DNA from 3 places in the Empedobacter falsenii genome. Region 3 is predicted to be linked to each of the others. Evidence: riboswitches for the same ligand, from Rfam matches in the RefSeq annotation. Region 3 holds a riboswitch; each other region holds the start of a gene.

Region 1 (2,271 bases), 360 kb from region 3:
AACTTCTTCCAATTTTTGCTTCGCAAATGCAAACCAATCTTTGATTGTTGTTGGAAGATTTTTTTCATTTGTTTCTAAATCTAAATCACAAGGCGAATGTAATAATGAACAAGAGGTTGAAATAATAACACGTTTTTCTCCAATTTTGTTCACAACTTTTTCTATGGTTGAAAGTGATTTTTGAAAATCATTTTTCCAAATATTTCGACCATCAACTAAACCTAAAGAAAGTTTTAATTGAGAAGGAAATTGATTCAATATTTCATCAAGTTGATTTTCGTCTCGAACCAAATCAAGATGCAAAATATCAATTGGTAAATTGATTGCTAAAGCTGTATTATCTTTCAATCCATCAAAATAAGTTGCGACCTGAATTGTAAGTTGAGGAAATTCTTTTCTTATTTTTTTGTAAACTTCTCGATAAGCCGTTTTCGATTTTTCATCTAAATCTAAAGCTAAAAAAGGTTCGTCGAACTGAATTGTATTTGCTCCATGATTGATTAAATCTTGAATAATTTCAAAGTAAACTGGCAATAAATTCTGAATTAAATCAATTCGATCAAATCCTTCTTCTTTTTCTTTTCCTAATAATAAATAAGTAATTGGTCCAATTAAAACTGTTTTTGGATTAAAACCTTCTTTTTTTGCAGCGATAAATTCGTTTACGATAGAATTTGAGAAATATTTAAATTCTTGATTTTTTACAAATTCTGGAACGATATAATGGTAATTGGTATCAAACCATTTTGTCATTTCCATCGCTGTAATATCTAAATTATCTTTTTGAAAGCCTCTTGCCATCGCAAAATACAAGTCTAATTCGGTGTTCTTTTTATTTAGCGCAACCGTATTGAAACGCGCTGGAATTGCACCAACTGATAACGTAAAATCTAAAACTTGATCATAAAAAGAAAAGTCGTTACACGGAATTAAATCTATACCAGCAGCTTGTTGCAGCGCCCAATTTTGTTTGGTAATTGTACGGCTTGTTTGCAATAAAGCTTGTAGTTCAATTTTACCTGCCCAATAATTTTCGCAGGCTTTTTTTAGTTCACGGTTAGCGCCAATTCTTGGATAACCTAAAATTTGTGTTTGCATTTTGATTGTTTTTTTAATGTTCAAAAAACACAAACGCGAGTTGATAAATAGTAAACCTATTTTGACAGACAGACTTCAAATCGCGAAAGTATCATCTTTTGTTTCTATTGGTAATCTGACTTGTAATTTCCATTACTCACAGTTGCGCGACAGCTCGTGATTCTCACACGATTCCCCAATAATTTATTGTTTATTTCTTTACAAATGTAACAAGACAAAATAAACGATTGTAAAACTTGAAAAAATAAGATTATACCACTTAATATGATTAATTTTACAAAACAAAATACTTTAACAACGATAAAATATCGTATTGAAAAGAATATTATTTGGATGGAAACATTAGATCAAACCGATTTAGAATTATTAAGAATTCTACAAAAAGACTCAAAATTGACAGTAAAAGCCATTGCAGCTTTAGTTAATTTATCTCCTTCGCCCGTTTTTGAACGTATAAAAAGGTTGGAACAACAAGGTTATATCAAAAATTATAGAGCCGTTTTGGATGCCGAAAAACTAAACAAAGGCTTTATGGTTTTTTGCAGCATCAAGCTAAAACAACATGATCGCACAATTGGGAATAAACTTGTGGAAGATATTTTGTTGATTGATGAAGTGGTGGAATGTTATAATATTTCGGGCGAATATGATTTTATCTTAAAAGTGCAAGTTTTGGATATGAAACAATATCAAGATTTTGTTTTCAATAAATTGGGTGCTTTAGAAAGCATCGGAAGTACACACAGCTCTTTTGTGATGGCTGAAATAAAAAATACGTACGGAATCAATATTTAAAAAAAACAAAAGGTTGAGCAATGCTCAACCTTTTTTCCACAAATAAATAACACACTACTTTTTGATTACCTTGAAAGTAGAATTGTTAACTTTTATGATGTAAACACCTTTTGGTAAAGAGGAAACATCTAATTGATTTTTCCCTTTTTGAAGTGTTTTCTCTGTCATTTTAGTTCCTGTAATAGCGAAAATTTCGGCTTTTGAAGCTTCATTTGTTTCAATAAACAATACATTATTAACAGGATTTGGATAAACATTTACAGCAGATTTAGCTAAATCATTTGTACCTAAAACGGCTGATGAAATTGTGATGTTTTGTGAAACAACTTTTCCATTCGAATTAAAAGAAAGTTTGATTTTAGCTGTTCCATTTTTTAA
Region 2 (2,271 bases), 1.0 Mb from region 3:
ATTCTTCGTCTTTATCATGCGCTTGTAAATTATAATCGTAAACCGCTTGCAATCTTTGCTTTTCGTTCGTTGGGATGGGATAATTTTCCATTTAAATAATAGCTATTTTAAAGGAAAGTAGAGGTGGTTAAAGATATTACATAAATCCAAATATTCGAAATCAATTATTTCTAAAAATCAAACCAACCTTTTTATTCATAAAATCATCTCTATTATAAATCTAAACTTTAAAAAATATGAAAATCACAATCTCAACCCCATGCAAAGAAAAATTACGAGATGATAATTTTTGCGCAAAATGTCAACATAAAATTACTGACTTTTCTAACTTGACAAATGACGAAATTTCGAATGAATTTCAGAAAAAAAATGTTCATTGTGGTATTTTTCATCCAAGCCAATTAGGTCAAAATCTTTTCAAGAAAACGATTTCTAATGTTATGATTTTTTCTGCTTTAGGATTAATGAGTACTTCATCAAAAGCTCAAAAACATAATATAGCTTGTCATGATAATCCATTCCCAATCAATAATTCTATAGAAAATGAATCGATTGAATTTAAAATAATTGTTGCAAAAAGTTCTAATTCTAGAATTCAAGAGTTTTCTACTTTCCGATTATTGATTAATGGTGAATTGATAGAACAAACTTTAAAAGTTGGTGAAGAATACACTATAAAATGCGATATCCAAAAAGGTTTACCAATTGATATTCGATTAGCTTCAAACGAAAATATATCGGACATTACAAAAAGTTATACGAAACAAAATTTACCTAAAAAACTGAAATTTAACACAAGTGATTTTGAGTTAAAAGGAAAAATTACAGGTGAAATTGTAACTACTCCGACAATACAAGGAATAATTGCTATTAAAAAATAGTTTTTTTGCTTTTATGATTATTTTCTTACCTTGCTAACACAAAAGGGAATCGAGTGCAAATCTCGAGCTGTCGCGCAACTGTAAGTAGAGAAAAACTATAAGCCAGACCACTTTTTAGATGATGCTTTCGCGATTGAAGCTCAATCAAAACTACATGTATTTTATTATTTGTTGAATTGATTGCACTTGATTTCGAAAGCATTTTTTTATTAAAATTTAGTTTAGTATAAAATGCAAAAAGAAGAAATTCAACACATTATTGATCTTAAAACAAAACCGCTTGGAGCTTTAGGTTTATTAGAAAAAATCGCACTTAAAATTAGTTTGGTTCAACAAAAAAAACAGTTAGAATTAATACAACCTCATCTAATTGTTTTCGCAAGCGATCACGGAATTGCACAATCTGGTGTTAGTGCGTATCCTGCGGAAGTTACGCCTCAAATGGTTTTTAATTTTCTAAATAATGGAGCGGCGATTAATGTTTTTTGCAATCAAAATAAGATTGATTTAACCATTGTTGACGCTGGTGTGAATTATGATTTCGAAGATTATTCGGTTTTGAAAAATTGTAAAGTGACCAAATCAACCAAAAATTTCTTGTACGAACCTGCCATGACCTTAGATCAATTGGAACAATGTTTTGATTACTCGAAGACAATTGTGGACGAAATCGCTCAAAACGGAACAAATATTATTGGTTTTGGCGAAATGGGAATTGGGAACACTTCTTCTGCATCGATGCTTGTACATTATTTAACCGATTTACCTCTCGCACAATGTGTAGGACGCGGAACAGGTTTGAATGATGAGCAATTACAGAATAAAATCAATATTCTAAATGAAGCGAAGAATACACATGAGAAAATTAATGATCCAAAACAAATTTTAGCCACTTTTGGAGGTTTTGAAGTTGCTCAAATGACAGCTGCAATGTTATCTGCTTACGAACATAATATGTTGTTGATGATTGATGGCTATATTGCTTCGGCTGCGTTTTTGGTTGCGTCTAAATTGAAACCAGAAATTCTAAATAATGCTATTTTTTGTCATCAAAGTGATGAATCTGGGCATCAATATTTGTTGAATTATTTCAACGAAGAACCAATTCTGAAAATCAATTTACGTGTTGGCGAAGGAACAGGTTGCGCATTGGCTTATCCAATTATCAAAAGTGCAGTGAATTTCTACAATGATATGGCGAGTTTCGAATCAGCAGGCGTGAGTAACAAAGAAACTCAAGTAGAATGCTAAAAAAAGAAATCACTTATTTTTTAACAGCGTTGATGTTTTTTACACGAATTCCAATTCCGTTCAAAATTCCATACAGCAACGAAATTATGAATCAATCACAGAAATATTATGCGGCAATTGGTTTATTGGTTGGTATTTT
Region 3 (2,271 bases):
CTTCATCCGAATAATTTGCCATATAAGCTCCTAAATTAGCGGCTTCCATAATTCCAGGACCTCCACCAGAAACAACAAAATAACCTTTTTCAGTAGCTAATTTCGCCGCTTTTGCGGTTTCATTATAAAACTCCGAATTGCGCGCAGTAGAATGTCCACCCATAAAGCCAACCACTTTTTTCTTCGTCATTCCATTATCGTCATATTCCAAAATTCGACGCAAACCATCATCAATAGACAAATCGTGTAAACGTTGCGCCAAAGCTTCTGAAACAGACGGATTATATTTATGTTTTTTGAAATGTTTATAAATTTTAAGATCTATACTTTGGTCATTATCCGGATCATAACCTTCCATCAACTCTTGCCAAGTATACAATTTTCCACGATATGGATTATAGGGAACTGATTCAAATTTTGGATAAACGAATGCTCCTTTTTCTATTAAATAGATTGCTTCATGTTGTTTAAACTTACAACCCAAAAAAGATGTATTGCATAAATTATACTCTTCCCAATTAATTTCTTGACGCAAAAAATTAACATCTTGAACTACTTTATCGGTTAAATCTTTGGTTTGAGAAATTAATTCATTCCATTCTGATAGATTATGAACTAAATCTTTGATTGGTTTTATTTTCATTCTTATTTCTTACTTCATTAAAAATTCGGAAAAATGAATTTACACGAATTATTCCAAACCAACGAATTCGGCACAATAAATCTGCAAATTTTCATTTTTCTAATTTATATTTGCATCAAATTCGTGCTCAACTTAATGGGGAATCGTGTGCAAATCACGAACTGTCGCGCAACTGTAAATCAATATTTTTGACAAGTCAGAATGCCACTAAATTGAGTTAATAATTAACCAAAAACTTTCGCGAAAAAAGTAAAAATTATGTTCTATGAAATCATCAAACCACCACAAAAAAACATTATCAACTCAAAAATTAATTAAGAAAAGTAACGTGTAAATATATGATAATGGAAGTGGAAAAAACACCAAGAGAAGAGTTGATTGAACAACGTATCATCAATTCTGAAACTCGTATTTTCAAAGCTGTTTTTCCTGGAGATACAAACCACCACAACACAATGTTTGGAGGATCAGTAATGTATTTGATGGATGAAATTGCTTTTATGACAGCAACTCGTTTTTGTCGCAAACCTATTGTTACAGTAAGTAGTGACAAAATTGATTTTAAACATTCAATTCCTGCAGGAACTATCGTAGAAATGGTAGGAAAAGTAGTACGTGTAGGACGCTCAAGTTTGGATGTACAAATTGATGTTTTTATCGAAAGTATGTATCGTGACGGACGTGATAAAGCGATTTCTGGAACGTTTACATTAGTTGCAATTAACGAAAACAAACGACCAGTTCCTGTTATTGACTAACACGAGCTATAGAAAATTTTTAATCCTTTATCTTTTTGATAGAGGATTTTTTTATGATTTTCAATTAATAATTGATAATATTCTAAAGGTTTCTTAGTTTTACATTAAACACAAGAAAAATGGAATTACCTTTTGCCGAACCATTTCGCATAAAAATGGTCGAAGAAATTTATCAATCTACTCGAGAAGAACGCGAAAAGTGGATCGAAGAAAAAGATTACAACCTATTTAACCTAGAAAGCCACAAAGTATTTATTGATTTATTAACTGATTCGGGAACTGGAGCAATGTCAGACAAACAGTGGTCTGCAATGATGACTGGAGACGAAAGCTATGCTGGTTCTCAATCTTTCTTAAAACTGAAAGAAACCATCAATACCATTACTGGATTTGAGTTTCTTTTACCTACGCATCAAGGTCGTGCAGCGGAAAATGTATTGTTTTCAGCTCTTGTAAAAGAAGGTCATGTTGTTCCTGGGAACTCGCATTTTGATACAACAAAAGGTCATATTGAATTTAGAAAAGCTCACGCCATTGATTGTACTATTGATGAGGCTTTTGACAGCGAATTGATTCATCCTTTCAAAGGAAATATCGATTTGCAAAAGTTAGAAAATGTCTACAAAGAATACGGAAAAGAACAAATTCCATTTACATTAATCACTGTTACATGTAATTCTTCTGGCGGTCAACCTGTATCAATCGAAAATATTCGTCAAGTTCGTGAATTGTCTAATCAATATGGAATTCCAGTCTTTTTTGATGGCGCTCGTTTTGCTGAAAATGCTTATTTCATCAAAGAAAGAGAAGAAGAATTTAAAACGAAAACGATTAAAGAAATTGTTTTAGAAATGTTTTCTTATGGAGATG

Evidence for each region. Region 3 has a riboswitch for cobalamin ahead of FH779_RS00975 (acyl-CoA thioesterase). Riboswitches for the same ligand answer to the same signal wherever they lie in the genome.
Region 1: another riboswitch for cobalamin. It lies ahead of metE (5-methyltetrahydropteroyltriglutamate--homocysteine S-methyltransferase); the one in region 3 lies ahead of FH779_RS00975 (acyl-CoA thioesterase).
Region 2: another riboswitch for cobalamin. It lies ahead of cobT (nicotinate-nucleotide--dimethylbenzimidazole phosphoribosyltransferase); the one in region 3 lies ahead of FH779_RS00975 (acyl-CoA thioesterase).

Annotation. Positions count from the first base shown of each region.
Region 1 covers NZ_CP040908.1:3,584,784-3,587,054, forward strand. Annotated here, with positions in the region: gene metE (5-methyltetrahydropteroyltriglutamate--homocysteine S-methyltransferase) at 1-1,098, opposite strand, end outside; cobalamin riboswitch at 1,187-1,322, opposite strand; gene FH779_RS16710 (Lrp/AsnC family transcriptional regulator) at 1,432-1,893, shown strand; gene FH779_RS16715 (DUF5074 domain-containing protein) at 1,948-2,271, opposite strand, start outside.
Region 2 covers NZ_CP040908.1:2,917,406-2,919,676, forward strand. Annotated here, with positions in the region: gene FH779_RS13670 (PAS domain S-box protein) at 1-91, opposite strand, end outside; gene FH779_RS13675 (hypothetical protein) at 237-881, shown strand; cobalamin riboswitch at 892-1,012, shown strand; gene cobT (nicotinate-nucleotide--dimethylbenzimidazole phosphoribosyltransferase) at 1,113-2,132, shown strand; gene FH779_RS13685 (adenosylcobinamide-GDP ribazoletransferase) at 2,126-2,271, shown strand, end outside.
Region 3 covers NZ_CP040908.1:202,001-204,271, reverse strand. Annotated here, with positions in the region: gene FH779_RS00980 (LOG family protein) at 1-643, opposite strand, end outside; adenosylcobalamin-variant (AdoCbl-variant) riboswitch at 772-858, shown strand; gene FH779_RS00975 (acyl-CoA thioesterase) at 988-1,401, shown strand; gene FH779_RS00970 (tryptophanase) at 1,521-2,271, shown strand, end outside.